4 regions of the Priestia sp. KCTC 13724 genome follow, and region 2 is predicted to be linked to each of the others. Evidence: riboswitches for the same ligand, from Rfam matches in the RefSeq annotation. Region 2 holds a riboswitch; each other region holds the start of a gene.
The links. Region 2 has a riboswitch for S-adenosylmethionine ahead of AC1UFB_RS14885 (M20 family metallopeptidase). Riboswitches for the same ligand answer to the same signal wherever they lie in the genome.
Positions count from the first base shown of each region.

Region 1: it holds a riboswitch for S-adenosylmethionine, as region 2 does, so the genes downstream of both, mtnW (2,3-diketo-5-methylthiopentyl-1-phosphate enolase) here and AC1UFB_RS14885 (M20 family metallopeptidase) in region 2, are expected to answer to the same signal.
Region 3: it holds a riboswitch for S-adenosylmethionine, as region 2 does, so the genes downstream of both, AC1UFB_RS09725 (MetQ/NlpA family ABC transporter substrate-binding protein) here and AC1UFB_RS14885 (M20 family metallopeptidase) in region 2, are expected to answer to the same signal.
Region 4: it holds a riboswitch for S-adenosylmethionine, as region 2 does, so the genes downstream of both, AC1UFB_RS07530 (trans-sulfuration enzyme family protein) here and AC1UFB_RS14885 (M20 family metallopeptidase) in region 2, are expected to answer to the same signal.

Region 1 is NZ_JBXDLD010000111.1:95-5,532, forward strand. It holds gene AC1UFB_RS14965 (1,2-dihydroxy-3-keto-5-methylthiopentene dioxygenase) at 100-615, opposite strand; gene AC1UFB_RS14970 (methylthioribulose 1-phosphate dehydratase) at 629-1,267, opposite strand; gene AC1UFB_RS14975 (2-hydroxy-3-keto-5-methylthiopentenyl-1-phosphate phosphatase) at 1,264-1,923, opposite strand; gene mtnW (2,3-diketo-5-methylthiopentyl-1-phosphate enolase) at 1,923-3,161, opposite strand; SAM riboswitch class I at 3,250-3,357, opposite strand; gene AC1UFB_RS14985 (pyridoxal phosphate-dependent aminotransferase) at 3,454-4,650, opposite strand; gene AC1UFB_RS14990 (carbon-nitrogen family hydrolase) at 4,758-5,438, shown strand, end outside.
Region 2 is NZ_JBXDLD010000109.1:12,582-21,182, reverse strand. It holds gene AC1UFB_RS14890 (aspartate aminotransferase family protein) at 650-1,969, shown strand; SAM riboswitch class I at 2,129-2,226, shown strand; SAM riboswitch class I at 2,326-2,430, shown strand; gene AC1UFB_RS14885 (M20 family metallopeptidase) at 2,501-3,703, shown strand; gene AC1UFB_RS14880 (protein-glutamine gamma-glutamyltransferase) at 3,795-4,607, shown strand; gene AC1UFB_RS14875 (hypothetical protein) at 4,794-5,453, opposite strand; gene AC1UFB_RS14870 (5'-deoxyadenosine deaminase) at 5,867-7,210, shown strand; gene AC1UFB_RS14865 (NCS2 family permease) at 7,512-8,601, shown strand, end outside.
Region 3 is NZ_JBXDLD010000069.1:3,000-11,600, reverse strand. It holds gene AC1UFB_RS09775 (DMT family transporter) at 1-65, opposite strand, end outside; gene AC1UFB_RS09770 (glycosyl transferase family 2) at 171-995, opposite strand; gene AC1UFB_RS09765 (poly-gamma-glutamate hydrolase family protein) at 1,133-1,711, shown strand; gene AC1UFB_RS09760 (zinc ribbon domain-containing protein) at 2,165-2,368, shown strand; gene AC1UFB_RS09755 (AlbA family DNA-binding domain-containing protein) at 2,445-3,773, shown strand; gene AC1UFB_RS09750 (flagellar basal body-associated FliL family protein) at 3,959-4,117, shown strand; gene AC1UFB_RS09745 (DinB family protein) at 4,165-4,464, opposite strand; gene AC1UFB_RS09740 (DinB family protein) at 4,389-4,652, opposite strand; gene AC1UFB_RS09735 (GNAT family N-acetyltransferase) at 4,768-5,232, shown strand; gene AC1UFB_RS09730 (YjcZ family sporulation protein) at 5,318-5,437, shown strand; SAM riboswitch class I at 5,596-5,709, shown strand; gene AC1UFB_RS09725 (MetQ/NlpA family ABC transporter substrate-binding protein) at 5,793-6,611, shown strand; gene AC1UFB_RS09720 (methionine ABC transporter ATP-binding protein) at 6,624-7,637, shown strand; gene AC1UFB_RS09715 (methionine ABC transporter permease) at 7,639-8,304, shown strand; gene AC1UFB_RS09710 (L-lactate dehydrogenase) at 8,321-8,601, shown strand, end outside.
Region 4 is NZ_JBXDLD010000051.1:27,939-36,539, forward strand. It holds gene AC1UFB_RS07500 (hypothetical protein) at 206-376, opposite strand; gene AC1UFB_RS07505 (YhcN/YlaJ family sporulation lipoprotein) at 490-1,017, shown strand; gene putP (sodium/proline symporter PutP) at 1,362-2,843, shown strand; gene AC1UFB_RS07515 (SIMPL domain-containing protein) at 2,955-3,620, shown strand; gene AC1UFB_RS07520 (hypothetical protein) at 3,671-3,937, shown strand; gene AC1UFB_RS07525 (trans-sulfuration enzyme family protein) at 3,989-5,167, opposite strand; gene AC1UFB_RS07530 (trans-sulfuration enzyme family protein) at 5,151-6,296, opposite strand; SAM riboswitch class I at 6,370-6,508, opposite strand; gene AC1UFB_RS07535 (CotH kinase family protein) at 6,603-7,679, opposite strand; gene AC1UFB_RS07540 (CotG/ExsB N-terminal domain-containing protein) at 7,735-8,601, shown strand, end outside.

The DNA of each region.
Region 1 (5,438 bases), on a different contig from region 2:
ATTGCTTAAGAAAATGCCGCTTCATCAAGAAGAGAAGCGGCATTTTCTTGCGTTAACCACGCATACATCCTGCTATTTTTCCTTGTCTACAATCTCAATTTATTCGTAGATTGGCACCCAGCCTTCTGTTGTAACAAAAATACGAACGGCTACTACTTTGCGATCTTCCATTAGTGTAAAATAATGACGCACATTTTCTGGAACAGAAATTAAGTCACCTGGCTCTAACTCGACATCAAAGAATGAACCATCTTTTCCTTGAATGACGAAAATACCATGTCCACTGACGATAAAACGAACTTCGTCGTCCGTATGGTGATGCTCACGCTGAAAGTTTTTTAATAACTCTTCTAAGTTAGGCGTTGTATCTGATAACGAAATCACATCTTGTGCTTGATAACCTCGTCGCTCAGAAATATCCCTAATCTCTGTATCAAATGAAGCTAAGATTTCTTCTTTTTCTTCGTCTGTTAAATTAAATTTTTCACGCAGATTTTCAGGTAGCTTTGTAATATCCCAATTTTCATAAATGACTTCATTATTAGCTAAAAAGCTTGCTACCTCTTCTTGATTTTCAATGCGTACATCTGTTGCATGTAAACGAATGTTTGCCATATGTAACTCCCCCTTAAGTAAGTGTTGATTGATTATATTTCTTTAGTGAAAGAATTTTCACGTGATAACTAAATAAAAACTCGTATGCTTCTAGCGCTTTTTTCGCTTCAAATGCATTTCCCCCCCATACGGTAATACCGTGGTTACGAATTAAAACAGCCCCTTGATCCGCCGTTACATATTCAGCAAAGACTTCAGCTAACGTCGGAATGTCCGCATAATTCGGAATAATCGGAACGGTAACCTCTGCATCTTCTTCCCAAATACCGAGTGCTTTAATAATCTCTTGCCCCTTAAACGTTACCTTTCCTTCGTCACCATATAGTTCAGAAATGACGTTGTTATCAATTGTATGTACATGCAGGCTGCACCCAGCGTTTGTATGACTATAAACCTTAACATGTAAAAGCGTCTCAGCGGAAGGTTTCAAGTGTGTTTCTTCCGCTGCTTTCCCATGGCTATCTACAAGTAAGAAATCTTCACTTGTACGCTTTCGCTTATCTTTTCCACTAGCTGATACGAAGAAGGTTGTTGGCTCTTCACTTACTTTAATCGATAAGTTACCACTCGTTCCAAAAAACCAATCTCGCTGTGCAAGTTCTTCTTTTACATCCGCAATCTCTTGTAAACGCTGCTGTGCTAAAATACTCATACTTCCACCTCCGATAATTCGTTAATATGTTCAATGACATCATGGAATGTTTCAAACGGCCGATGCGGTAAATGTAACTCTTTGCATTTCTGAAGCAAGAAATCACGTGCCAATACGCAATCAGCCATTTTTGCTGCCTGCAAATCCGTAATGGAATCTCCAATTACGATGATAAAATCTTTGTCATCTACCAGATTTCGTATAATTGACGGCTTACAGCAGCCACAGCCATTTTCACAGTGGCTATCGCATGTATGAGGCCACGTAATTTTAATCGTTTGCCCTAAAAAATCTGAGCCGTTGCAGTAAAGGTTCTTTTTATCTATTTTGCCGTCTAACATTGGTTCAACAAAAAAGTCAATTCCTCCACTAACAATATATAGCGGAATATCCTTTTCTTTTGTGTAATGCACAAACTGCTCGAATCCTGTTCGAATCTCCGAAGTTGATAAAATAAATGATACAATCTCTTCTTTTAAAGAGATTGGCAGTAAAGAGAACATTTTGCCAACGCCTTCTTGAATCGATACGCGCTCTGCCAACACATCATGTTTGATAGCTTCCCACTCACTTGGAGCAAACTTTTTCATAATAGCAATGATGTTATCGCTGTTTGTAATCGTACCGTCAAAGTCACAGAAAATCTTCACGTTCATCACCCCTTCACCTTCACTGCTCCCCATAGCTCAAGTGCTTTTTGTAGCGCTTCGTCATTTGTATCTTCTAAAGGCTGTCCAGCAAGCGTAGCATCAACTGCTGCACGGAATGCTTTTCCTCCACCGACTGCTCCATCTGGGTGACCGTGTACGCCTCCGCCTGCGTTAATAATGCTATCCACACCGAAATCGGAAATAAGCTGCGGAACCATGCCTGGGTGGATACCTGCTGATGGAACCGGGAACGTTTGCTTATAGGTATGTAGCGGTCTTGTTACCTCGTACGTAATTCCAGCTGTATCTTCAAGCGGCATCGCGACGCTGCCGTACGGTGATGGGAATAGTGAAAAATCTGCTCCAACAAGACGAAGTAATTTTCCTAGTAAAAGAGAATTTGAGAATCCATGAAATTCAGATGGTGTTAACGCACCGCTTACTGCTGGGTGAGCCATGATTGGTAAGTTAATATCATCATCTTCACGAAGAGCTTGTAGCACATCTAGTCCATATGCAAACACGTTAAACAATAGAGCATCGGCTCCGAGCTCCGCTGCTTTTCTAGCTTTCTCTTTTAAATCAAATGTACGCCCCGTTAAATTTACGGCATATAGCGTACGATGACCCATTTCTTTATATACTTCATCAAGAACTTTTTTCCCTTCTGTAATACGCTTTTCGAACGGTGTCAGTTCGTTGTCAAATAGGATTTCGTCATCCTTTACAAGATCGACACCTCCAAGTGCTTGTGCCCGAAGCTGCTCCGTTAAATAATCCATATCACGCCCAATTACACCTTTAAAAATACTCATTACTAGAGGACGATCGTACACTTTTAGTTTCTCACGAATCCCTTCAATTCCAAAGCGTGGGCCAGGAAAAGCGGCTAATGCTTCTTGTGAAAACTCTAAATCTAATAATTTTACTTTTCCGTCTAATGATAGTTTTCCGAAAACAGTAACTAAAATAGCAGGTAAATCATTTGTATAATTAGAAAGCGGATAACCAATTTTCACAATCGCTTGCTTTGTCGTTTGCTCTAAATAATTGTTGACGCGATCGCAGTCTTCAAGTGGCGTAATGTCAACTACGCGCCCTTTGTGCTTTCTAAGTTGCTCCTGCTCAAGCTGAGGTAGATTTGTCCAAGAACCTACCGTTAAGCCTAGAGCAATGCCTTCTGCTTTTTTTTCAAAGTTTCCTTTTTCATCATGTAATAAATAACTTGCAACGATTTCACTCATTTGCTTCAAACTCCCTTGCTGTAAATTTCCCATCGTTACGAAATAAAAAAGCCTCTTCTTGTGAGAAAGAAGAGGCTTTTTTGCTCTCTTCTTATCTCTCAGCTACTGCTGCAAGATTTAGCACCGTGCTTAACAAAACGTTAAGTCGGTTGCCGGGCTTCACAGGGCTAGTCCCTCCACCTACTCTTAATAAGAAAATTGCTATTTATATTGTATAATCGATTTTCACGCTAATCGTATTCATCAAAAATATGTGTTTATGAATCAACAACTTCTTACATATTAAGCCAACTCAAAAAGAATTGTCAACGTATTTTTTGAATAAATTTAATTTAGCAATTCGATCAACCGCTTCTTTCAGTCGATCTTCATCGGTTAATAAACCTACGCGCACATAGCCTTCTCCGTATTCACCAAACCCAATTCCAGGAGCAACAACGACGTGTGCTTTTTCAAGTAACAAATCAGAGAATTCTTCTGATGTATAGCTTTTGGGAACCGGCAACCACGCAAAAAACGACCCTGGTGGGGCTTCAACGTCCCATCCGATTTCACGCAGTCCATGAATGAGAACCTGGCGACGAGATTCATAGCGTTCGACTAGTTCATCTACGCAGTTCTGTGACTCTAGTAAAGCAACCGCGGCTGCTTGCTGTATTCCGCTAAATACACTTACAAATAAGTGATCTTGTAAAAGATTAATCGCTTCAATAACGCTTTCGTTTCCAACAGCAAAACCGATGCGCCACCCCGCCATATTATACGTTTTGGATAGCGTATAAATTTCAATGCCCACTTCTTTGGCACCTGGAGTTTGCAGAAAACTAATGGGCTTTTGACCATCAAACCCAATTGCGCCGTACGCAAAGTCATGTACAATGCACGTATCGTACTGGCGAGCAAATTCAACCGTTTTTTCGAAAAATGATGCCGTAGCTACTGCACCGGTCGGATTATTTGGGTAGTTTAAAAACATGAGCTTAGCTTTTTGCTTCACTTCTTCGCTTATTTCCTCGTAAACTGGTAAAAAATCATTCTCTTTTTTCAAGGGCATAGCTTCCATTTTCGCTCGTGCTAGCTCCACGCCTGACCAATAGTCTGGGTAACCTGGGTCGGGCACTAAAACTGTATCTCCAGGGTTAAGTAAACACTGAGGAATTTCTACTAACCCAGCTTTGCCTCCAAACAAAATAGCGACTTCTTTTTCGGGATTTAGCTGGACACCGTATTCTCTTTCGTAAAACGCTGCTGCCGCTTTTTTCAAAAAAGCTTGTCCGCGAAACGGTGAGTACTTGTGGTAGTTTGGATTTTCACTCGCGTCTTGAAGTGCCTTGACAATATGAGGGGGCGTTGGCTGATCTGGGTTTCCTTGCCCTAAATTAATCACATCATGCCCTTCTTTTATTACTTTTGCAACTTTGCTAACAAGGGATGCAAAAAATTGTTTCGGTAAACTCTTCAATAGTTCTGATTGTTCAAACTGCTTCATGTGAACACCTTCTCAAAAAATTCTTGAAATTCTAGTCACAAATAATATATTGTAATAGTCAACTTGTAAAGTCATTTTTATAAAATAAATCAGGATGGTGAAGTTTAATGAGCTTAAAAGTAGCGTGTTTACAACTTGACCTTGCATTTGGAAACCCTAAAAAAAATTACGAGCATGCTGAAAAAAAAATGAAGGAAGCACTGCTTGAATCTCCAGATATTCTTATACTGCCAGAACTTTTTGATACGGCTTATGATTTACAGAACCTCGACGCTATCGCGGACTCAGAAGGTAAGCAAGCGACTAGCTTTTTCTCTGCTTTCGCCAAAACACACAGCGTGAACATCATCGCTGGATCAGTTGCTAAGAAAACAAAAAGCGGCGTTACGAATACAATGTATGTCTTTAATCGTGAAGGCCAGGAGGTCTCGCAATATAACAAGCTACACTTATTTAAGCTGATGAATGAGCACTTATTTCTACAACCAGGTGAAACCAAAAACATCTTTACGCTTGAAAACTCATTATGCGCAGGCGTTATTTGCTATGATATTCGCTTTCCAGAATGGATTCGCGTTCATACAAGCGCAGGTGCAGAACTCCTTTTTGTGGTTGCTCAGTGGCCCAAGCCAAGACTTGCTCACTGGAAAGCACTTCTGGTAAGCAGAGCCATTGAAAACCAATGCTACGTGGTTGCCTGCAACCGCTCTGGAGACGATCCAGCTAACACATTTGCTGGTCATTCGTTAATCATTGACCCTTGGGGAGAAATTATTGCAGAAGCAGGT
Region 2 (8,601 bases):
GTCGCCCTCGCCAAAGGTTATAGTAAAAAATGGATGATTACTACCTCTGTTCACGTGTCTTCATTTTTCTTCTCAAACGGAAAAATAATAAAACGGAAAATTCAGTCAATATTTATGCAACGTTAGTGCTTATTTATCTAATTATCCTAAAAAGTTAGGTTTTAAATGATGAAACAGATTGGCTGGTTTAAGTCTGGTAGTGTACCAAGCTTAAATCAGCCAATTTGTCTTTTACTCGCATATAATTAATAAAATGCTAGTGTTTTAGAATGCTTCGTGCGACAAATGTAGCTATGTGTAAAGAGTGGTTTCTAAATTACACTAAGCGGAGAGCCCATTCTTAATAACTAAATAAGAACTACTAGTCACCATAGAAATTTATATATATGCAATTGATTTTTATAAAAATACATAGTAGAATAAAACAGAAATATTATTCTATCAAAGTTTTATCAGAAGTTTTGAAAAGAAAAAAAGCATAAAAATAAAAATAATCTATTTTATATACAAACCCTGTAGAGTCGTAGTCTATGATGGAGTCATCATTCCTAAAACACTCATTTACATCGGCATGCACATCATTTATCATAAAGACATCAAATGTTTTTAGAATATTTTTAATAATTTGTTAGAAAACAGGAGGATTACTATGTCAAACGATTGGAATCATCTATTTAACAGAATGCCTGAACTTTTAGCACCTACTATGGCAAAAGATCATCCAAATCTACCCGTTATAAAAGAAGAAGGGTGCTACTACTATGGATTAGACGGCAAACAATACCTAGACTTTACATCTGGAATTGCAACAACGAATGTTGGACATCGGCATCCAAAAGTTGTGCAAGCTATTAAAGACGGAGCTGACCAGTTACTTCATGGACCTTCTGGCGTTATCATGTATGAGTCTATCTTGAGATTAGCTGACGAATTAGGAAAAGTTACGCCTGGTAACCTGGACTGTTTCTTCTTTGGAAACAGCGGAACGGAAGCAATTGAAGGCGCTTTAAAGCTTGCTCGTCACGTAACAAAACGACCTTACGTCGTGTCATTCTTAGGCTGTTTTCATGGACGTTCAATGGGAGCGCTAAGCGTCACAACTTCAAAAAGTAAATACCGTCAGTTTCAGCAGCCTTCTGGTTTAACCTATCAAATTCCATATGCCAATCCAAAAGAATGTCCAGACGGTGTTAATGTAGATGCTTATTTTGAAGACAAGCTTGAAAAAGACTTTAATACTTTGTTTAAGCATCAAGTAACGCCAGAAGAAGTAGCAGCTGTTATTTTAGAGCCTGTTCTTGGTGAAGGTGGATATATCATTCCACCAAAAAGCTGGATGAAAAAGCTTCGTGAAATCTGTGACCGTCATGGCATTTTACTCATTTTTGATGAGGTGCAAACAGGTTTTGGACGTACTGGAGAATGGTTTGCTGCACAGACATTTGACGTCGTGCCAGATATTATGGCTATTGCAAAAGGCATCGCTTCAGGCATTCCGTTAAGTGCTACTGTGGCTTCACAAGAGCTTATGAAAAAATGGCCTCTTGGCACGCATAGCACTACGTTTGGCGGTAATCCAATTGGCTGTTCGGCTGCGCTTGCTACACTTGAAGTGCTTCAAGAAGAAAATCTTCTCGAAAATGCAAAAGAAATGGGTGCTTATGCGCTCAAACAATTGGAGCTGTTAAAAGAAAAGCATTCGCTAATTGGAGACATTCGTGGAGTGGGACTTATGATCGGAATTGAGATTGTACATCCTGAAACAGGTGAACCCAATGGGGATGCACTATTTGAAATTCTAGACTTAGCTCTTGAACAAGGCGTTCTCTTCTATTTCTGTGGCAATGCAAGCGAAGTGATTCGTATGGTTCCACCTTTATCCGTAACGAAAGAGCAGATTGATGAAGGTCTTGCTATGCTAGATCAGGCTATTCATTTATATGAGCAAAAAGTTGCTATTAATGTATAAAAAGAGTGCTTAAGGCACTCTTTTTTGTTGGTCTAGTTATGATAGCGGTATCATATTGTTAGAAAGAAAAATCTTTTCAGAAAAGTCATTGACATTCCTTTGCTCAGCGTGTAACATAGGATTTAAGTTATCAACAATATTCTACAATATTCGACAAACTTCTTATCCAGAGAGGTGGAGGGACTGGCCCTGTGAAACCTCGGCAACGGACATTTGAACCGTGCCAACTCCAACAAGCAGTGCTTGATAGATAAGAAGAGAGCTGGTTCTTACTTACATGATCCCAACCTCTTCTTACAGTCATTAAGACACTGTAAGTGGAGGTTTTATTATTTTATAACTACATACTGTACGTTTTCTTATCTAGAGAGGTAGAGGGACCTGGCCCTATGACACCTCAGCAACAGGCTGATTGCACTGTGCTAATTCCAGCAAGCGCTTAGAAGCTTGAACGATAAGAAGCAGGTTCTTTAGATAAGGAAGCTTCTTCTATGAAGCTTCCTTTTTATTTTTAGTAAATGGGGTGTAAGAATGAATTTACAGATAGAAAAGCTTAAAGAAAGCGTTATTGAGTATATTAACCAACAAGCTCAAACTTACATAGATACAAGTCATGCAATCCACGACCATCCTGAAATCGGAAATGAAGAGAAATTTGCATCTTATCTCTTATGTAAGCTGCTAGAAGAAGCAGACTTTACCGTGGAACGCGGGGTAGCTGGACATGATACAGCATTTTTAGCAAAAAAAGCATCCGCAAGAAAAGGACCGAGAATTGGATTTCTTGCGGAGTATGATGCGCTTCCAGGGCTTGGACATGCTTGTGGTCATAACATTATTGGAACAACTAGCGTAGGAGCAGCGATTGCGCTTAGCCAAGTGCTTGACGAAATAGGAGGAGAGCTTGTTGTGTTGGGCACCCCAGCGGAAGAAGGTGGACCGAATGGAAGTGCAAAAGGAAGCTTTGTGAAAGCGGGCCTTGTGCAAGACTTAAATGCTTGCATGATGGTTCACCCTGGAAAAGAAACGTGTATTACAGGGACAACGCTAGCTGTGGATCCTATTGATTTTGAGTTTTATGGACAGGCATCTCACGCAGCATCAGCTCCTGAAGAAGGCATTAACGCGTTAGATGCGGTTATTCAATTATTCAATGGAGTGAACGCACTTCGTCAACATGTAAAGGATGATGTGAAAATTCACGGCATTATTACAGACGGAGGAACGGCTCCCAATATTGTTCCCGACTATGCAAAAGCGCGCTTTTATATTCGCGCACAAACGCGTAAAGAGTGTGATCAAGTGACGGAGAGAGTACAGCAAATCGCAAAGGGAGCGGCTATGGCAACTGGTGCTAAACTTAACGCATATTTCATTCAAAATAAAGTAGATCATATTCAGCTAAACCGCGCTTTTGATCGAGTATTTGAAGAAGTATTTACAGAATTAGGCGAAGACGTAGATACGGCGCATAAGCCTGGAATTGGCTCATCTGATGCAGGAAATGTTAGTCAAGTGGTACCAACCATTCACCCTTATATCAAAATCGGTGCTGAAACGCTGGCTTGGCACACTGATGAATTTCGTGAAGCAGCTAAATCTCCAGAAGGTGACAAAGGGTTACTTCAAGGGACAAAAGGTCTTGCTCTCATTGGCTTACGTTTATTAACTGAAGAGGACACGCTTTGTGCTATAAAAGACGAATTTACGAAGAGGCAGGCAGAGCTAGACTAGAATACATCTTTTCTTTCGTTCTCATAAAAGCTCTCTTTCACTCGTATGATAAAAAGAACGTAAGTGAAAGGGGGACGCACTTATTATTATTGTGCAGGGTCGTGCATTAAATATGAATGCAGTGCCATATAGCATGCTTGAAGCTAATAAAGCACAGATTTTGAGAAAAATGGCTCAGTATCAAACAATTTATCGGTATGACAATATTATGCAGTTAGATTTTGAGCTGACTACCCGCCTACGAATTGTAGAAGCATCGTATCTGTTGTATAGAAGTGGTGCGAGATTTGCAACTTTTAAAGAATCTGAATGTAACGAAACATATTGGCTTCGAACCGAAAAAGGAGGATTTAAGCTAAAAGAGAACGTGTTGCCATCCGTCGCATTAAACGATATTTTCTTTAATGGTTCGCTCTATGCGTTTGAATGTGCGGTTGCGATTGTTATGGTTTTTTATAAAGGTGTGTTGGAGAGTATTGGAGAGAGGGATTTTAATCAATTATTTACGAATTTAGTATTATATAGCGGTAAATTTGATGAAGATTTAAATCTTCAAAATCATCATGGTTATGATTTTTTAGAGGGAGACTGCGCTTATTTCAAAAACCCTGATCACCATGAAGATACCCCTCAATGGCAAGGTGAAAATACGATTATCGTTGGGGACGACTTGTATTTTGGACACGGCGTAGGCGTTAAATCCGCTGAAGGAATTATTGAACTGCTAAATGAAAAGAGAAAAGAAAACGCAACAGAGTCTGCTTACTTAACGTCATACATTACGCGTGTTGGTTTCCGCTACCTTAGCCAATTTTATGTTCATCGTGATGTCCTCGTTGAAGTTGATTATGATAAGCTCCCTCTTGTTGTGAGTCAAATAGGCTCAAGCACATACATTGGTTAAGAAAAACCCTCGCTTTCACAAAGCGGGGGTTTCCTATGATAAAGAGTAGAAGTGAACCAATATAATCTGCCTTAGTTGCTATAGAAAGAAGCATACCCTGCTATAATAAACAAAAGAAGCAGCGCAATTGTGATACCGATGATCCACAGCGACAATTTCTTCATAAGGAATACCTCCTCCATTCATTTAAAGAGTAGAAGATGAACCACCTGATGAACCGCTGGCTGTACCATATACAGTTTGACGCTTTACACCAGCTGTTTTGAACCCAACCTTCCAATTCCAATCAATTTGTCCGTAAGCACGGTTAGAAGAGACCCATGTTTTGGAATTTTGTTTTGAAATTGAGACTAGGGGATTGACGTTTTTCACAACTTTTCCGCTCACACTTTGTACGGACGTAACGTTAGATCCACTTGTGGAATAATAGACTGTAGCTTTCACTTGCGTAGTAGTAAACCCTGCAATTTTATACTGTGCTGTATAGGAAGCCGTGCGTGATACACCAGACGATAATGTGGAAAAACGTGACGTTGCATATGCAGATGCTACTGCTGTATTGCTTGTAGGCGCGTCATCGTAATCAACGGATTCCGTTACTTCAATAGAATTAAGTAGCTCGTCTGGGTGATTTAAGTAGTAGATAACTTTTTCTTGCTGTTCAGGAGATAAAGCTGAAAATTGCTCTGCTGAATCTGACTCTCCCTGGGTATTAAGATAAGCAACATATGAAGAAATAGTATATCGCTCAGATCCCGTACTCATTGCTGAAGCGGGTTTTGTTGCAAAAAAAGTGAAGCCTAAAAGTATGATTGATACACAAAAAAGCATTTCTTTTTTTAACATTTGGTGTCGGCCCTTTCCATAATTACTAGGTAAATAGAATCGTAACGACTATTACTTTACCATATTTTCCTGGAAAAACGACAAATTTCTTTTAAAACAATTTAATAATAAATGTGTTGAAATACATCGGAGAAATGTAAATATAAAAAAGTATGTAAGGTTTTCTGACATTTTCCTGGCATTACTGTTAAAAAGAGAATATGATGTATTCAAGATCACATTATTCTCCTGCGATTTCGTATAACCTCTTGAAAAAGGGACTTGGGATTTTTCGTGGATCCACCTTCCTAGCTGCGTAAATCAGCTAGGAATTTTTTTTACCTTTTCAATAGACAGAATAATTAGTTATTTTTGATATATAATGAAACGCAAGAGAACGATGGATTTAAAGAGAGAGTAGGGGGCTTGAAGGAATGCAGCATATTTTAATTAAAAATGCGGAAATTATTACGATGAACGAAAAGAATGACATTGTATATGGAGATCTATACATAGTAGGAGACCGTATCGCTGCCATTGGTAAAGGGTTATCACCGGAAAAAGTCGATAAAGTCATTGATGGAACAAATCGGACAATTGTTCCTGGTTTCATTCATACTCACATTCATTTATGCCAAACGATGTTTCGCGGACAAGGCGATGACTTGGAGTTGATGGATTGGCTTCAAAAGAAAATATGGCCTTTAGAAGCTGCGCATGATGAAGAATCTATTTATTACTCCGCATTATTAGGTATTGGCGAGCTCATTAAAAGTGGCACTACAACTATCGTGGATATGGAAACCGTGCATCATACTGATTCGGCATTTGAAGCTATTGCACAAAGTGGTATTCGCGCCATTGCTGGTAAAGTAATGATGGATAAAAAAGCGGACAACATGCCAAAAGCATTACAGGAAACAACCGCTTCCTCAATTGCGGAAAGTGTTAAGCTGCTTGAGAAATGGCACGGATCTTATAATGACCGCATTCAGTACGCGTTTTCTCCCCGATTTGTTATTTCGTGTACGGAAGATTTACTAAGAGAAGTTGCGCACTTATCCGCGACTTACGGTGTGCATGTACATACGCATGCGTCTGAAAACCAAGAGGAAATTCGAATTGTAGAAGAAGAAACAGGCATGCGAAATATTTTATACTTAGATCACTTAGGGTTAGCCAATGAGCGGTTAATTTTAGCACACTGCGTCTGGCTGAATGACCAGGAAAAGGCAGTGATTAAAGATAGAGGAGTAAAGGTGAGTCATTGCCCAGGCTCAAATATGAAACTTGCTTCGGGATTTGCTGAGATTCCACATCTTCATGAACAGGGCATTTGTCTAAGTTTAGGAGCAGATGGCGCGCCTTGTAATAATAACCTCGATATGTTTAATGAAATGCGCCTTGCAGCAACGATTCATAAGCCGTCCTATGGGCCTACAGCGATGAATGCGAAGCATGTGCTTGAAATGGCAACGATTGGTGGAGCCAAAGCTGTTGGGCTTGAAAATGAAATTGGAAGTATTGAGGTTGGGAAAAAAGCCGACTTAGCTATGCTGAACCTTTATCAGCTTCATACGTTTCCATCATATGGTGTGGACCCAATCTCGCGCGTTGTTTATTCAGCTACGCGAGGAGATGTGGAAATAACGATGGTGGATGGCCAAATTGTGATGGATAACCGAGTCTTAAAAACAATTGATGAGAGAATTGTTTTAAAAGAAGCCAATGGCACTATCGAGCGTTTATTAAAAAGAGTAGCGCTGCTTACGTCGTAAAAAAGCAGCTAAACTTTTTACTAGTATCGTTAATTTGAAAATTAAAAATAAATAGAATATAAAAAGTTTTATTATGATAACGTTTTCCGCCTTTGCATCTTTCATAATTAGGACTATAATAGGACAAAAGATTTTACTTCAAGATGTGAAAAGTGTACATTCTAGCCATAATAAGTGGTGGAGTTCTCTCTGCCGCTTATTATGTTTTTGTATGAGCTCTAATGAAGAAATTAGTTGTTCAAGACGCCTGATCACCACAGATTGAGGTTATGTTATAACAATAAACAGGGAGGCGCATGTTTTGGAGCGTAGTAGTATATTAGAGCGCGTGTTTAAACTCTCGGAACGTCAAACAACGCCAAAACAAGAAATTTTAGCGGGCTTAACCACTTTTATGACCGTTAGCTACATGGTTATCGTCAATCCGCTTATTTTATCTGACGCTGGTATTCCGAAAGAAGCAGCGTTAGCAGCAACGATTTATGCCATTGTATTCAGTACAATACTTATGTCGCTATGGGCTAACTTTCCAATCGTTACTGGTCCTGGTATGGGATTAAATGCATTCTTTACGTATTCGGTTGTGCTAGGACAAGGCCTATCGTGGCAAACGGCTCTTGGTGCTGTCTTTATATCTGGTATTTTATTCTTTTTATTAACCGTAACCGGTATTCGTAGCAAAATCGTCGATGCCATTCCCAACGTTCTAAAAGCATCAATTGCTGTTGGAATTGGTTTGTTTGTTGCGTTTATAGGATTAAAAAATGCAGGGCTTGTTGTAGCCAATGAATCAACATTTGTTGGCGTTGGAAACGTGTTGGACAAGGGGCCATTATTGACAATATTCGGTTTGATTTTGGCAGCTGTTTTAATGGCTAAACACGTAAAGGGTGCGCTAATTATTAGTATTTTTGCAACGACTGCAGTAGCAATGGTTGTTGGGTTTCAAGCACCGCCAACCGCTATCAGCGACGTGTTTTCAGCGACCCCACCAACAATTGGTGACACGTTTATGCAAATGGATTTAAAAGGTGCCATCGCTTACGGAATCTTTTCCGTTGTCTTCTCATTTACAATTGTAGAACTTTTCGATACGCTTGCAACGCTAATTGGTTTATCGAAAAAAGCAAACTTAGTTGATGAGAACGGCAAGATTCCAAATTTAAATCGCGCATTAGCAGCGGATTCAGTTGGAACAATGGCGAGCGCTATCTTCGGTAGTACAGCTTTAAACACGTACATCGAAAATGCAACAGGAATTGCAGAAGGTGGACGTACTGGGTTAAAAGCATTAACGGTAGCTGTTCTGTTTTTATGTACCCTTTTCTTCGCTCCGTTAATCGACTTTATTCCATCGGTTGCAACGGCGCCAGCGCTAATTATTATTGGCT
Region 3 (8,601 bases), on a different contig from region 2:
TTTAACATGGATGTTCCAAAAAGTTCCGCTGTAATAGCAAGTGCTAGAAATAAATAGGCTTGCATCTGAATTCACCCCTCGCTACGTAAAAAAATATTTTTTACGACGTATACTGTAAGATATGCTAAATTTAACTTCGACATCTTATCATAGGATGAAAAAACTCGCTACTATTTTTTCTTCGATAGGTAATCCACAGTTTCTTGCTTTCCTAAAGCGGCATGTCCTTGTTTTTTGTTATAGTTTAATATCACTTTAATTTCATGAACCTCACACTCATCGCTTAGTGCGTGAAGGCCTGATAAAAAAGGGATAAGGTGGTTTATCATATCGAATTCTGAGGCTGCATTTTGAAGGTAATCAATGGGGGGGACGTAACCAATTTTCTGATAAAATGCTAGGACATTAATTCGTTCATGAAACGTTTGAACCACTTCTTCCTGTGACATATCTGGATAAGACAAGGAAAATACGTTGCGAACGGGAGTCTTAAGCCATTTTGTTAAGCATGTTTGCGGATTATTCACAACTGCTTTAGCACCTTTTAAATAGCCGGCTAATATGAGGGACATAAAGCCTCCTCCTGATGAACCGTAACAGGTGACCTTTGGGAGAGGTATGTGTAATTTTTCTAAGATTTCTTTTAGCAACACGGAGATTTCCTGAAGGTAAAACCGTTCTTTCGTTCCTTGCCCCCATCCTAAAGAGAGAGGACCTAAATATAAAGTAGGGTCGTTGTAGTAAATAACCGATGCATCAAATAGGTCCATCCATGAATGGCGCTGAAAATAAGGAGGACCTTGCGGGTGCTCTTGCTTAGCACCGGCTCCAGAGCCTAACAGAATCATCTTTGAAGAGTTTTCTTTTAGTTTGATTAAAAATTCATATAATACGCCGTCCCACTCAACAGCAAGGACATACGGCATGTCATTTAATAAATCAACATCATGTAGCTGATGCTTTTTGATTGCAATTCGCGTGTAGTTTTCAATCAATTGTTTAACACCACTTTCTATATAGTAAAAAGCATTCATTCCATCTTATGAAAAATCTAAAAAAGTGCTTGTACGTTTAATGTATACTCTATGAAAATCAAGTCATATTAAGAAACAATAGAAGGGAAGTGATCGTTGTGCGAGATATATATCAAACGTTTCAAGAGCTATCTCAGTGTGAGCGAGCTGGAATTGACTATGAAATTGAGTGCATCATTCGTAAGAAAGACATTGTTGTGTTGGCGATTCATGGCGGTACAATGGAAGAGGGTACACTTGAAATGGCAAGGGAATTGGCGCAGGAGGTTAACGGGACTTTTTATGCATTTAAATGCTTAAAAAAAGAAGATCCCTTTGAACTGCATGTAACATCTACTCATTACGATGAAGAGTTGGCAAGGTCATTAGTCCATCAGTCAAATATAACTATTTCATTTCACGGTGCACGCGGTGCGGAACGAGAGATTTATATAGGAGGGCGCGATGAACCTCTTGCATCTCGCGTGAAAGAATTATTAAAACCCGGGTTTATTGTAGTTGAGCTGCCCCCTCATTTAAGAGGAGTTTCGCCAGATAATATTGCAAATGATAATACCCGCCATCAGGGACTGCAGTTAGAATTGACAGTACCTCAATATGATGAGCTGCTAACTAACGTAGAAAAAAAACAGTCTTTTATTGAATCGTTAGTAAAAGCGATTAAAGAAAGTGAATAGCATGTATACAGCGCCGGAAAAAATAGGCGCTGTATTTTTATTGCAGGATAGTTGAAAAGCGCATCTCCATATGGAATATATACTAAAATATAGAAAAAGAAAGTGTTGCACCTTTAATGGTTGGTTTATAAAGTGAGGAGATAAGATGAAAATTAAAACAGAAGGAATATCAGAAGTTGTCCTTGAAGTACAGTCAATGGAACGAGCCGTACAGTTTTAATGATATCTGTATTTGTTTAAAAATACGAGGTGAAATTAAAAATGTGTTAAAATGGATAATAAGGAATAAAAAGTATAAAAATGGAGGTAGTTCGTTTGGATTTCATATTGTTCTGTCCAAAGAAGGTAAACAACGAGTATTGTAAGAACGGAAAAATATGAAACTTTTTAAACACTATTTCGTATTACTTAATATAAATTAGATTTTTTATTTTAACAAAGGAGATGACAGAAATGAAAGAGGCGGGATGTATAAAATGTGGTGGACAGAGCGTTGGGCAAAAGGAAGTGGCAATGACAGGCACAGGTCTTTCAAAGCTTTTAGACGTTCAGCATAACCGCTTTGTTGTGGTTTATTGTAAGTCATGCGGTTACTCAGAGTTTTATAATAAAGAAGCGTCTAAGGCGTCTAATATTCTCGATTTGTTCTTTGGTTAATTTAGAAGAAATACGACTGTTTAGCCACTTTTCATCATATGGATAAGTTATATGCATATGATGAGGAGGAGAAACTGTGAGTGATTCGTTTTATTCGCCGTTCATAAATAAAGAGGGAAGAAAGCTAACGATTGCTGAAATTTGTTTCTCTGATGTAGAAGTGATGGTTGCGAAGCAGTTAGAAGAAGGGTATCAGCTTGAATTTAAGCGAGAAGTTAGTTCCACTGTGAAGAGGAAGATTCCAAATATTATTGCATCGTTTGCCAATGAAATGGGCGGGTGGCTAATATTTGGAGTTGATGAAGATGATTACTCAATCAATTTACTTGAAAAAAAAGAGTATGAGCTCTTTATTCACAACATGCTGAAGGATGTAACGAATCCAATTCCTCGTATTTTTACTCGGTTTCTATCACCTGAACATACCACAGAGTACGGCGTCTTTGTTATTTGGATTCCAGAAGGCTTGTACCCTCCTTATATGTCATACGGGAAAGTTTATCGCCGTATTGGGAGCGGAACTTCTCCAATTTCAGAAATTGATGACCGCTATCACCTGGACCGTCTATATCAAAAGTCAAAAGACCGAATGATGCGTTTAGAAGCATTTTGCACAAAAGAATTATCTATCTATAACCGAAAGGGGCTTACGCACGGCGAAGGCTATGTTCACTATGGAATGTGCAATATGTACGTCATTCCAATTTATGACTTGTACTTATTGGAACATATGGATGAAGATAAATTAAAGCAGTATATCTTATCAAAATCAAATGAACCGAAAGCTTATCCAATGTATGAAGAAATTGAAATGAACGTTCATTTACCGTTTGTTAAAGCATCATATTCTGCAGAGTCAATTATTTTTCGAAACACTGATGTTATTGACTCCTATGATAAAACCGTTGCTTGGGAACAGTTTGTTAATGGAGCGGCAAAATTTCATATTCCAATTCCATATGTAGAAGAGCTTGATGAAGTAAAATCTGTTTTGCAAGAGTGCGTACCAAGCTACAGAAATGCTGCTATTTTTGATCAATTTCAATACGTTGATGGCCATCAATTTTTAACATTGTTACTAAGCTGTCTTGGCGAGTACATTGAATGTATGACGCAGCTCAACGCTGAATTAGAAGATATGATTGTTGTAATTGATCTTGAAAACGTGCGAAATGATGTTTTGTATTTTAACCATGGGGCATATAAAGGTTTTTTAAGAGAAGAAGGCCTAGTTTTTTCTGATAAAAAGCATTATCGATTTAATAAATCTTTTCGAGCTATGAAGCTAAAAGAAAAAAACGGTGAATCTTTATTTCAATATGTTGATTATATTATTAACGCGTTTGGTCTCTCAAAAAACAAAGCTCTTCATTTTCTTATGCAATCTTTTTATCAATCAAAGTAAAAAAATGACTATTTTTTAACAATTGAGAACATTTATACATTTTCTGAAAAAGGTATGGTATCATCAAATAGAGTGAGGGGAATAGTGGTTATTCCTCAAACTCGCTTGAATAAACCTTTCAAACAAAAGGGGATGTTACAAAGGTTTATATCAGACTTTGTGAGACATAGGGGAGAGAATGAAACATGAAAAAGGTTGGGTCCATTCTGTTAATCGTGTTAGCGCTAGCAGGATTGGGAGGGGTGTGCGCTGCTTATTATCATTTCGAGCAGCAAAAAGAAGCAGTAGATAAGTTTGTGGTAAATGAAACATACATATTAACAGTAGGAGTAACACAAATATAGAGATTTTAACCAGATATACGACGGGTAAGCTATTCAAGAAAAAAATCCTAACAATTGCTAGGATTTTTTTCTTGAATAGCTTTTTTAATTTGTTTAATTGTTTCAACATGCATTCCCTCATGGTAAAAGCTAAACAAGAACGTGCTGCCAACGTGATCAAACGAAATGCCAGCTTTATTAGTGAACGGCTTGGCTAGCTTCAAATCATAATGAGCGGGTATGAATTCTTTAATACGCTCAGTTTGAGTCATCAGCTCTTCTTTTAGTTGAATTAAGGTAGGAGGTGTTTCCTTCCATTGAGAAGGCTTTGTTTCAGCCGCGAATAATCGCTCATATGAGGCAGGCAATTGATTTTTCTTTCCAGCAAGCTCAAAACAAGCTTTTCTTGAATATATGCAATGTGCCCTAAATTCCAAACAATGTTGTTTGAAAAGCCACCGGGAGTTACTAACGATTCCTGTTCAGTTACGCTTGATAAAACTTTTAGCGTAATACTTCGAACGGTTTCTAAATGATGTAATAACAATAAATTCATAAATAATTCCTTTAGACTTGTTTCTTTTCTAGTAATATCTTTTAATTATAACAGGGAAACAGTCAAATACGGTGTAGTTTGCTTAACGAAAATAGTAAGAAGAAAGGGCGATACCATGTCTAGTTTACGTTTTGAAAAAATATTGCAAGTAACAAAGAATCATATTGAGTTGTTAAAGGAAGCTGATCCATCAGAAGAGGTTATTTCAGGCTATATTGAGAGAGGAACATGCATTGCAGGAAGAGCAGATGGTGAGTTAGTGGGGCTTGTTGTACTGCTACCAACAAGGCCGAATACGGTGGAAATTGTCAATATTGTAGTAAAGAAAAACATGCGAAATCAAGGATACGGAAAGCAATTGGTGGAAGAAGCTTTAAAGCTTTCAAAGCACTATGGATATAAAAGCGTAGAAATTGCAACAGGTAATTCAAGTATTGAGCAGTTGGCGTTGTATCAAAAATGTGGATTTCGTATTACAGGAATTGAAATTGATCACTTTGTTCATAACTATGAAGAAGAAATCTATGAAAATGGTATTCAATGTCGTGATATGATTCGACTGCGACAAATATTGAGTTAAGGGTACATATTTTTAGAAAATAGGCGTTTAGACAAGCAAAAGGATGATGCGTGCATACACTGAGACAGAAAGGATGGTGTATGTTATGTGTTTTTACGGCGGTTATTGTGGAGGATACGGCTATAATAAAGGCGGCAGTGGGTTTGCCTTAATCTTAGTTCTGTTTATTCTTCTTGTTATTGTAGGATGCGTTTGTTGGAATTAATAAAGAAAAGAAGCATACAAAAGGAGACTTTTGTATGCTTCTTTTCTTTAAATTAAAACTAATCTAAAAAAATTTATAAAATAAAATTAAAAAAATATTGACACTATATACAAACTACCTGTAGAATAGCCATCATAATAAAGTGAATAAAAAAGCAACTCTTATCGAGAGTGGTGGAGGGACTGGCCCTATGAAACCCGGCAACCTATCAGCAATCGTGCTGTAACGGTGCTAAATCCTGCGGTGTATCTTTATACACTGAAAGATAAGAGAAGCGGATTGGTTAAAATCGCTTCTCTTTATCTGCAAGAGGCGTTTTTTTTATGGAAAAAAAGAAAAGGGAGCGATTGACATAATGAAAAAAACAACAAAAGTACTAGGTTTAACACTGGCGTCAGCACTACTAATTGTAACGGCTGCGTGCGGAAAAGAAGAAGCAAAGACTTTGAGCACAGAAAAAATTACAATCGGAGTAACTGGTGGTCCTCATCAACAAATTAACGAAGAAGTGAAGAAGTTAGCAGAAAAAGATGGATTAGAGATTACCATTAAAACGTTTAACGACTATAATACACCGAACACAGCGCTTGATGAACGTGATTTAGATTTAAATAATTATCAAACATTACCGTTTTTAGAACAACAGGTAAAAGATAAAGGCTATAAAATTGAGGATGCGTTTAAAACGGTTGCGTTTCCAATGGGTATTTATGCAGACGGCATTAAAGATATAAAAGAACTGAAAAAAGGTGACAAAATTGCTGTGCCAAATGATCCAAGTAATGAATATCGTGCGTTAAAGCTATTTGAAGCGGCTGGAGTTATTAAATTAAAAGAAGGCGTTGAAGAAAAAGCAACGAAAAAAGACGTAGCTGAAAATAAACTGGATCTTGAAATCGTTGAGCTAGAAGCTTCACAAATTCCATCTCAATTAGGTGAAGTAGCAGCTGCTGCAATTAACACAAACTTTGCGATGGGTGCAGGTTTAACAATTAATGATGATGCCATTTTCCATGAAGAAATTGAAAACAATCCATATCCAAACTACGTTGTTGTACGTACGGAAAATAAAGATGATGAAGTTGTAAAACAGCTAGAGAAATACTTCCATTCAGATGAAATTCGTCAATTTATTGAAGAAGAGTTTAACGGCTCAGTTGTCCCAGCATTTTAAGGAGTGGTGAACGTGATTGAATTAAAGCAGACTTCCAAAACATATGAAGTCAACGGCAAGAAAGTGGAGGCTGTGAAAGACGTGTGCTTGACTATTGAAAAAGGAGAGGTGTTCGGAGTAATTGGATATAGCGGTGCGGGGAAAAGTACGCTGATTCGCTGTGTTAATCTACTTGAAAAACCAACGTCTGGAGAAGTATTCATTAATGGTGTAAGCCTAACGACTCTTTCAAAGCAGGACCTTCAAAAGACACGCCGGAAAATCGGGATGATTTTCCAGGGGTATAATTTATTAAAAACAGCAACTGTATATGAAAACATTGCAATTCCTCTAAAACTAGAAGGCATTGATAAAGAAACCATTCAAAAGCGCGCAGAGAAGTATTTAGAAATTGTCGGGTTGTCTGATAAAGTTAATCACTACCCGTCTCAGCTATCTGGCGGTCAAAAGCAGCGTGTTGCCATTGCACGAGCGTTAGCGCATGAGCCTGAAATTTTATTAAGCGATGAGGCCACAAGTGCCTTAGATCCAGAAACAACGGAAGCTATCTTGGAGTTACTATTAAAAATTAACCGAGAATTAGGCTTAACAATTTTTCTAATTACGCACGAATTAAACGTTGTTCAACGTATTTGTGATCGCGTAGCAGTGATGGAAAATGGAAGAGTCGTAGAAGAAGGAAAAGTAGTGGATATATTTACTCATCCACAGCATCCAACAACTAAGCGTTTTATTGGTTCAGAATCTGCATTTAATCTTCCAGAAGCTTTAAAAACAGAATATCGTAAAACTGGTAAGCTTGTATCACTTTATTTTAAAGGAAGTGAAAAGTCCAATGAACCGGCGCTTGCGATGGTTTCACGCAAATTTGATGTATTACCAAGTATTTTAGCCGGTGGAATTGAACAGTTAAAAAATGAAACGCTTGGAAAGCTGCTTGTTCATTTAAGAGGAGATAAGGAAGCTTATGAAGAAGCAATCGGATATTTAGAAAGTGAAGGCGTTATTGTAGAGGAGTGGAAATAAGATGGCTGAATTTTTTGTAGAGTGGGGAGACGTTATTTGGGAAGGCTTCCTTCAAACGTTAACCATGACAAGTATCTCATTAGTTATTGCCATCTTGATTGGTTTACCGCTTGGGATTTTACTTGTTGTAACTAGACAGGGTGGACAGTCAGAAAACAGATGGTTATACCAAGTTCTGAACTGGATCATCAACATTATTCGTTCGATTCCATTTATTATTCTATTATTCTTCATTCTACCATTTACTAAGCTTATTGCTGGAACAACCATTGGTGTACAAGGCGTAATTGTTCCCCTTGTGGTTTATACCGCACCTTATATTGCAAGATTAATGGAGTCTGCGCTGTTAGAAGTTGATAAAGGAATAGTGGAAGCATATCAATCAATGGGGATTTCAACGTCAAAAATTATTTGGTACGTTGTTGTAAGAGAAGCGCGTTCTGGTATTGTCTTAGGATTAACTATTGCAACAATTGGTCTCATCGGTGCTACTGCAATGGCAGGCCTTGTTGGTGCTGGTGGGCTTGGAGATATCGCCTTTCAATATGGGCATTTACGCTTTGAACCAACAGTGATGTACACAACTATTCTCGTATTAATTATTATGGTACAGTTGATTCAATCGTTTGGTAGCCAGCTAGCTAAGAGATTAAAAAGAGAAGGGTAAGAGAGGTAGGTTGCTCATGGGAAGGAAAGTTGGAATTATTGGATGTGGCAATGTTGGCTCAGCGACAGCTTTTTCATTAGTTAATCAGCAAGCAATAGAAGAATTGGTACTTGTGGATTGTTTAAAGGAAAAAGCGGAAGGTGACGCGCTTGATTTACAGGATGCAACTGTCACATCGTCTGGGGTTACAAACGTATATGCAGGTGGATTGGTCGATATTAAAGATGCAGATGTGATTATTATAAGCGTTGCCGGTCCAAGACCTCAAAAAGGTGAAACGCGGCTTGATGAACTAAA
Region 4 (8,601 bases), on a different contig from region 2:
ACCATCTAGTTCGCAATAAATCCTCTCATTCTGAAATAAGTGAGAGCACTTAATTTTTTATTTAAAAATTAAAAATGTTTACGTTTTCATTCTACAATAACTTTTTCTAAAATGCAAGAGAGAACGGTAGTTTTTTACATTCTTCTTTTCTTGATTTAAAAAAGAATACAAAGCCGAATCAACAGGTTCGGCTCTCACCTCTCTATTATGTAAGCATATTGTCTAAATCTTCATCGATGACTTCTTTACGCTTATTTTGTAGCGTTTCAAATAACAATCGTGCTTCTACTTCTGTTAAAGCAAAGGTTGTTTTCTCATGTTCATTCCCTGTTTCGCTTCGTATAATCAATAAGCTTTCTTCAATTCCACGGTTCATTTTTACCACTCCTTTTTGGCTTAGTATAAGCTTATTTCAAATTTCTATGTATGTTTTCACCTCGTTTAATGAAAGCTAACGAACGAAAATTATTTCACAAGGAGGAATGAGACATGATAAAAAAATCACTTTTTGTAGCAGTTAGTTTCGCAACAATTTTATCATTATTTGGTTGTAACACTACAGACCAAGGAAAAGATGGCCTCATTAATGACGATACGGTCCGCAACGTTTCATATGAAAATGAAATGGATAACAATATGAATGACGTAACGCAAGAAAAAAAGCGTGATCAATATGCTGAATCACGCATGGAAGTAGCAAACGGTGCAGCCGATCGAGTAAATGCATTAAGTGAAGTGAAAAATGCAAACGTTGTTATAATGAATCGTGATGCGTATGTTGCAGCAGTTTTAGAAGATAAAAAAGAAGGCAAGTTAACAAAAGAAATGGAAACAAAAATTGCTGATGAGGTTAAAAAATCTAACAGCAACATTCAAGAAGTATATGTTTCAACAAACCCATATTTTGTTAATCGCATGAATAGTTATGTTAACAAGTTGGAAGATGGACAGCCAATTACCGGCATTATCAACGAATTTAATGAAGTAGTACGCCGAGTATTTCCGAACAATCGTTAATTAAAAAAGGCCAAATGCGGCCTTTTTTTGTTTTAGAACGTGTACATATTTTTAATCAAAAGGCACCATATTAAATAGTAGAAAGCAACAATTTTATTGGTAATTTATTCTAATTTTTAAAGAATAAATACATGTTTTAATATTCATAATATTTTTACTTTATTTTTATTTAGTAAGCGGTTTCATTGGCTTTATTTATGTAATCAAGCGGGTTTCATTTCAAAAAATTCGTGTTTAATAACTTGATACTCTGGGAAAAGTTTGTTAGCTTAAAAAACCGTAAGCTGTTTATATGACACGATTTTCCACAAGTCATATATAAAAACAGAAAAAGGAGAGATATTGTGGATATTAGTTTATTTATTTCACTAGCAATTTATTTTATAGGGATGCTGGCTATCGGTTGGTATGCTTATAAAAAATCTACTGATGACATTTCAGGCTATATGCTAGGTGGTCGTGGACTTGGTCCTGCTGTAACAGCCCTATCAGCTGGTGCATCTGACATGAGTGGTTGGATGTTAATGGGTTTACCAGGTGCTATGTATGCTACAGGAGTATCTAGTTTATGGATTGCCGTTGGTTTAACAATCGGAGCTTACCTAAATTACCTAATTGTTGCTCCGCGTCTTCGAACGTACACAGAAGTAGCAAATGACTCCATTACAATCCCAGATTATTTTGAAAACCGCTTCAATGATACATCCAAAGTTCTTCGAACAGTATCAGCCATCGTTATTTTTGTCTTCTTCACTCTTTATACTTCTGCTGGAATGGTATCCGGTGGTACATTATTCGAGTCTGCGTTTGGTTTAGACTATCGAATTGGTTTATTTGTAACAGCAGGTGTTGTTATTGCTTATACACTATTCGGTGGATTTTTAGCGGTAAGTTTAACCGACTTTGTACAAGGTATTATTATGTTTATCGCTCTTGTTCTTGTACCGATTGTAGCGTTTACTGAATTAGGCGGTGTTGGAACAACGTTTGATGTAGTTCGTGACATTGACCCAGCGTACTTAGATTTCTTTAGAGGTACAACGGTTGTTGGAATTATCTCATTCTTAGCTTGGGGTCTTGGCTACTTTGGGCAACCTCACATTATTGTTCGATTCATGGCTATTTCGTCTATTAAAGAGTTAAAACCAGCTCGCCGAATCGGTATGGGATGGATGATTATTTCCATTATCGGTGCAATGTTTACTGGATTAATTGGTATTGCTTATGTTGACCAAACTGCAACCACATTAGCAGATCCAGAAACAATCTTTATTAAATTCGCACAAGTATTGTTCCATCCATTTATTACAGGGTTCTTACTAGCAGCGATTCTTGCTGCAATCATGAGTACAATTTCGTCTCAGCTACTTGTAACATCAAGTGCTATTACGGAAGACTTTTATAAAGCGTTTTTCCGTCGCAAAGCAACAGATAAAGAACTTGTCTTAGTAGGACGTCTATCTGTACTAGGTGTCGCAATCATTGGTATTCTCTTATCATTAGATCCAAATGATACGATTTTGGGTCTTGTAGGTTATGCATGGGCCGGGTTCGGTTCAGCATTTGGCCCTGCAGTTTTACTAAGTCTATACTGGAAGAAGATGACTCGTTGGGGTGCTCTTGCCGGTATGATTGTTGGGGCTGCTACGGTATTAATTTGGGTAAACGTACCTGGATTAAGCGAAGCACTTTATGAAATGATTCCTGGTTTCGTACTAAGCTTCTTAGCTGTCGTCGTTGTCAGCTTGTTAACGAAAGATCCTTCAACGAAAGTTCAAGGTACTTTCGTTGAAATGGAAGAAACATTAGAAGAAGAAACTAAATAAATCCAAACGAAAGCTCGCAAACATCTTTTTGCGAGCTTTTTATTTTCTATACGTAGCCCAAGCTTTTTCTTCATACGTATATAGATAAGAGCTTATAAGGAGGTTTATAGCATGCATCCATCCATGTTTCCATATAATCACCAGCCCCCACCATCACGTGAAGGAAATGAGCGTGAGCTAAAAGTGATAGGAGAAGGCCGTATTACGGCTGTTCCAGATGGCATTTCCATTATTATCGGTGTTCGTACAGAAAACCTAAGCGTACAGCAAGCATTAAAAGAAAACACTACCGTTTCCAATACAATGATTGATGGCTTTCAAAATGCTGGAATTGAACAAAGTGATATTGAGACCGCATCGTTTACTATTAACCCAAAATATGACTACACTGATGGCAAAACGACATTAGTTGGATACGAAGTACAGCATTTATTTGAAGTTCATGTTGCAGATATTAAACAAGCTGGTGAAGTGTACGCTATCTCTGTTGCAAGCGGTGGAAACGTAGCAGAAGATATTCGTTTTTTTGTGAAAGATCCGATACCCTATGAAAAGCAAGCACTTTCTCAAGCCGTTCAGCACGCTGGAGAGAAAGCAACGGCTATTGCAGACACCCTAGGCGTTGCCTTAAACCCTATTCCGCTGGAAGTCACTGAACGGACTCAGCAGCCCCCTGGTGGCTATGTAGTGGCAGCTAAGACACTTGGGTCTGCTCCACCGATTCAAACGCAGTCTCTGACAGTTGTATCAGCTGTAGAAGTGACATACAGGTACTAGAGTATGTGTGCTAAACTAATACGTATATTAATAAAAGGAGTTTATGCATCGTGATATCAGATGAACAATTGTTTAGCGCCTATCAAAAACTTTGGGTAAATCGCTCTTTTTCCAACCAAGATAATCTTTCCGTTAAAGAAAAGTTATCCTATGCTATTCAAAAGGATTTACGTGATGAAATGACGCATCCTCGCGTTCGTAAATCTCCTGAGGTAAAATATGAACTGGCCGTTCAGCGGATTAACAATAGCAGTCTTGCTCATAGTGAACAGCTGGCTTTAATCGACCTGTATACAAAACTACTCAGAAATTGCTAAAAAAGAGGTTGTTTCTATTTAAATCTAGAAACAACCTCTTTTCTTCTATTATTATTTAGTTACGGCTTTTTCTTGAAAAGAAATTAGAGCATTATTAAAATCTTCTTTTAAATCCTCATACTCTTCCAGTCCAACTGATAAGCGTAACAGCGATTCTGTAATACCTTTTTCATCTCTCACTTCTTTTGGAATACTAGCGTGAGACATTGTTGCTGGGTGTGTTAAGATGGATTCAACTGCGCCTAAACTTACACCAATCGAAGATAAGCGCACGTTTTTTAATATATGCTGTGCGAGTTCATCATTGTTTAATTTAAACGAAATAATTGCTCCGTATCCGTTTGCCTGCTCAGTAATCAATTCATAATCAGGATGTGTCTTCAGCCCTGGGTAATAAACCGCTTCGACGTCACGTTGCTCTTCAAACCATTTCGCTAGCTCTAAAGCCGTTTGTTGTTGCTGATCTAACCTTACTTTTAATGTTTTAATGCCTCGTAGAAATAAGAAGCAATCCTGTGGCCCTAAAATAGCTCCAAATGCGTTTTGAACAAACTTTACTTCATCAGCAAGCTTTTCATCACTTACAACAACCAATCCACCAATTACATCGCTATGTCCACTAATATACTTTGTCGCACTATGAATGACGATATTTGCCCCTAAATTAATTGGTTGCTGCAAGTAAGGTGTCATAAACGTATTATCAACGATTGTTAACAGGTCATAGCGTTTAGCTAACGCTGCAACGCTTTTAATATCCGTTACCTGTAAGAATGGATTTGATGGGCTTTCAATGTAAATCGCTTTTGTTTGGCTCGAAATGACTTCCTCTACTTCCTCTACATTTGTCATGTTGACAAATGTAGTTTTAATACCAAACTTTGAAAATAATCTTGTTAATACGCGATATGTGCCACCATAGATATCGTTTGAAACGATAATTTCATCGCCTGCTTCAAATAAACAAAGAACAGATGATACAGCGGCCATTCCTGATGAAAAAGCAAACCCAGCAGCTCCATTTTCAAGCTGTGCAATCGTATTTTCTAAAGCTTCTCGTGTTGGATTACCTGAACGCGAATAGTCATAGCGCCCACCGTTTGTTTCGTCTTCTAGATTGAAAGTAGACACTTGATAAATGGGAACATTTACCGCTCCAAAATGTCCATCAATACCTGTTTTTGCATGAATTAAATTTGTACCAAATGAGTGTTTATTTGTTGTATGCATCAAATGCCTCCTTTAAGTCTTGAATTAAATCCTCTGCATGTTCAATCCCAACAGATAAGCGTAATAAGCAATTCGTTACGCCAACTCGATTTCGTATTTCTTCTGGAATATCTGCGTGAGTCTGACGAGCTGGGAACGTCATTAAGCTCTCCACACCACCTAGACTTTCAGCAAAGGTAATCACCTTTATATTCTCAAGTAAGACTGGCACAATTTGCGGGTCCGTTACAGCGAAGGAAATCATTCCGCCAAAGCCTCCTGCTTGTTGCTTCATTACGTGATAGCCTGGATGAGATTCAAGACCTGGATAGTACACTTTCTCAACCAGCTCATGTGAAGTCAGCCAATTCGCAATTTTCAGCGCATTTTCATTGTGTTTCTCCATGCGCAAAGCAAGCGTTTTAATACCTCGCAGCAACAACCAGCTATCTTGCGGACTTAAAATTGCACCTGCTGCATTTTGATAAAAGCGAATTTTTTCACCTAGCTCACGACATCGTGCAACGACTAACCCGGCTACTACGTCATTGTGACCACCAATGTATTTACTAGCGCTATGAATAACGATATCCGCTCCAAGAGAAAGAGGTCTTTGATAATAAGGTGACATAAACGTATTATCCACAATTGTTAACAAGTTACTTTCTTTAGCAAGTTCAATTATTCCTTTTAAATCCGTTACGTGCATCATTGGATTTGTCGGTGTTTCAATAAATAACGCTTTCGTATTCTGCTTTAATACTGCTTTAACTTGGTCTAAATGAGCTGTATTTACATACGTTACTTCTACACCTTGTTCTGCAAAAATATCATTTAAAACTCTGTATGTACCACCGTATAAATCTTCAGAGACGATTAAATGATCACCGTTTTTAAACAAAGCAAGTACAGCCATAACTCCTGCCATTCCCGAAGCAAATGCCGCTCCAACTTCGCCTTCTTCTAACGCAGTGATTGCATCTTCTAACGCTGTTCTTGTTGGATTAGCTGTTCTAGCATAGTCATATCCTGTGCTTTCTCCTAAACGGGGGTGTGCAAACGTAGATGCTTGGTAAATAGGTGTTGTAATGGAACCTGTAGCAGGGTCTCGATTGACGCCCGAACGAACAAGTAGTGTTTCAATATGCATAATGTCCTCTCCTCTTTGCAGTAAATAAAAAAAACTCTTCACAGATGGAAGAGCGTTCGCTTAATCACGACTTCTCTCATCTGTTAAAATACAATTGTTAAAATACAATCGTATTTCACAGGAATTAGCACCGTTCAAACTCACTGACTAACATATGGTTTGATGGTTGCCGGGCTTCGCAGGGCCAGTCCCTCCGCCACTCTGGATAAGAGTTTTATTAAGTTAATTATTCATTGTGTATACTTTAATAAAAATAACAAAGAATGTCAATAGAATTTTCTAAACAATTTCAATTATCTCATTTATTCAAAAAGACTTCATTGATTTTCTTATATAGGCTGCTCTGTCTTTAATAAAGTCACAAATAAACGCAGGTTCTTGATAAAAAGTAGCTAACTTGTGCTGTATATACGGATCTTTCTCTACATAAGGCAAAATCAGCTGGTGGAGTGCTTCAATCTTTGGTTTCATATAGTTAACAGTGAACTGATGATTTAGCGCAGAATTCATTTTTTCAATATATTGTTTCTTAAATTTTGATATGGCCAAAAGTCGTGCTGTTAACGTATTAAACCCTTCCATTCTCACATAGTTACTTTCCATTTCATCTCCGTTGACATCGCGCCCCCACGTAGCATCATAGTCCCAAGGAAGGAGTTCAAAGCACTTCGTATCACTGTTCCGGTACAAAGCATAGTTATGAACAAAACCATCAAAGTTTTGAAGACAAATTACTCCCACCAACCAGGCTAAATAGCGATCTACCTCCAAGTGCTCTTCAATGTTATCTTCAAACTCTTGATTCGTCCATGTATTCAAGTTATAAATAAAATATTCTAACGCTTCTTCATCTTTTCCGTACGCTACTTTTGTTTCGTATCCTGATTGAAGCGATTCTTTTGGCTTCTCATCCAAATCACTCATTAACGAGAAGTTGGCATCTCCGTCTACAGCGTAAAAGATAGAGCCTTTTGGCAAGCTACGCTTTGTTAAGAAGTACTCGTTTACCGATTCTAACTGTAAATAAACACCTTCATTTTTCCCGTTAATGGTGAGATGAACAAACTGTGATTTCGGTGATAGTACGCCAAGGTCTGAAAAGAAATCGAGCGATAGTTTATTGCGAACTAGCGATGGATCTTTATATTCTGCATTGAGATGAATTTCGTTGGTCTTCCCGAATTTATTTGGTGAATAAAACTCTATATAGTACGATTTCTTTCTCATTTCTCGGATGTGTGATCCCCTTAGAGTTAAGCCTATTTCATACCTCTTTTTATGAACTTTCATCACTGCGGGTATGGAATCTTCAGACCAGATGTCGGCCTTTAGTTCTTTAAAGTCCCGAACATTAGCAAAAACAGAATAGGTGGCAATTCCCATCTCTTTCCCTCCTTTTGGATACATTTTAAATTATATGAGCTCCTCTCCCACCGAGATGCTAGAAACTCCTTGGTTATTTCTTAAAATTCCACGTTTATCTCATAGCAAGTACGGCGTATTAAGCGTATCTTATGGTGAAAGGCAAAAAAATGATTCTCATAAGGAGGTTTTTAGATTGTATATTCAATCTAAGCGTATTCGTAAAGCTGCTGAATCTTTACAAAAATCAGAGCTAGGCAGATTTATGTATCAAGAACCAAAAGGTCATAGCTCAAAATGTTCATCTAAAAAAACAGCTCTTTCTCACAAAAAGACGGAGAAAAAGACAGAAAAGAAAACAGAGAAAAGAACGGAAAACAAGTACTGTACGAAAAGCTCACGTTCTCACAAAAAGCATCGTTCTCACAAAAAAGTAACGTGCTTCTGTAAAGAAAAGCATTCTCATAAAAAGCACCGTTCTTGCAAAAAACACTCTCACTCTACAAAGCACTCTTATAAAAAGCACCGCTCTTGCAAAAAACACTCTCACTCCACAAAGCATTCTCATAAAAAGCACCGCTCTTGCAAAAAACACTCTCACTCCACAAAGCACTCTCATAAAAAGCACCGTTCTTGCAAAAAATACTCTCACTCTACAAAGCATTCTCATAAAAAGCACCGTTCTTATAAAAAACATTCTCATTCCACAAAACACTCTCATAAAAAACACCGCTCTGAAAAGAAAAAAACATGTTTCTGTAAAGAAAAACACTCTTACAATAAGCATCAACCTTCTCAAACGTTTAAACATTCCCATAAAAAAGAGAAACACTCTTCAAAAAAATATGGTCACAAGAAAAAAATTGGGCATTCACACTTACCTAACTTAACAAGCCATCCAATTACAGGCAAAAAGCCAGTTAAAAAATGTGACCATTCTCCT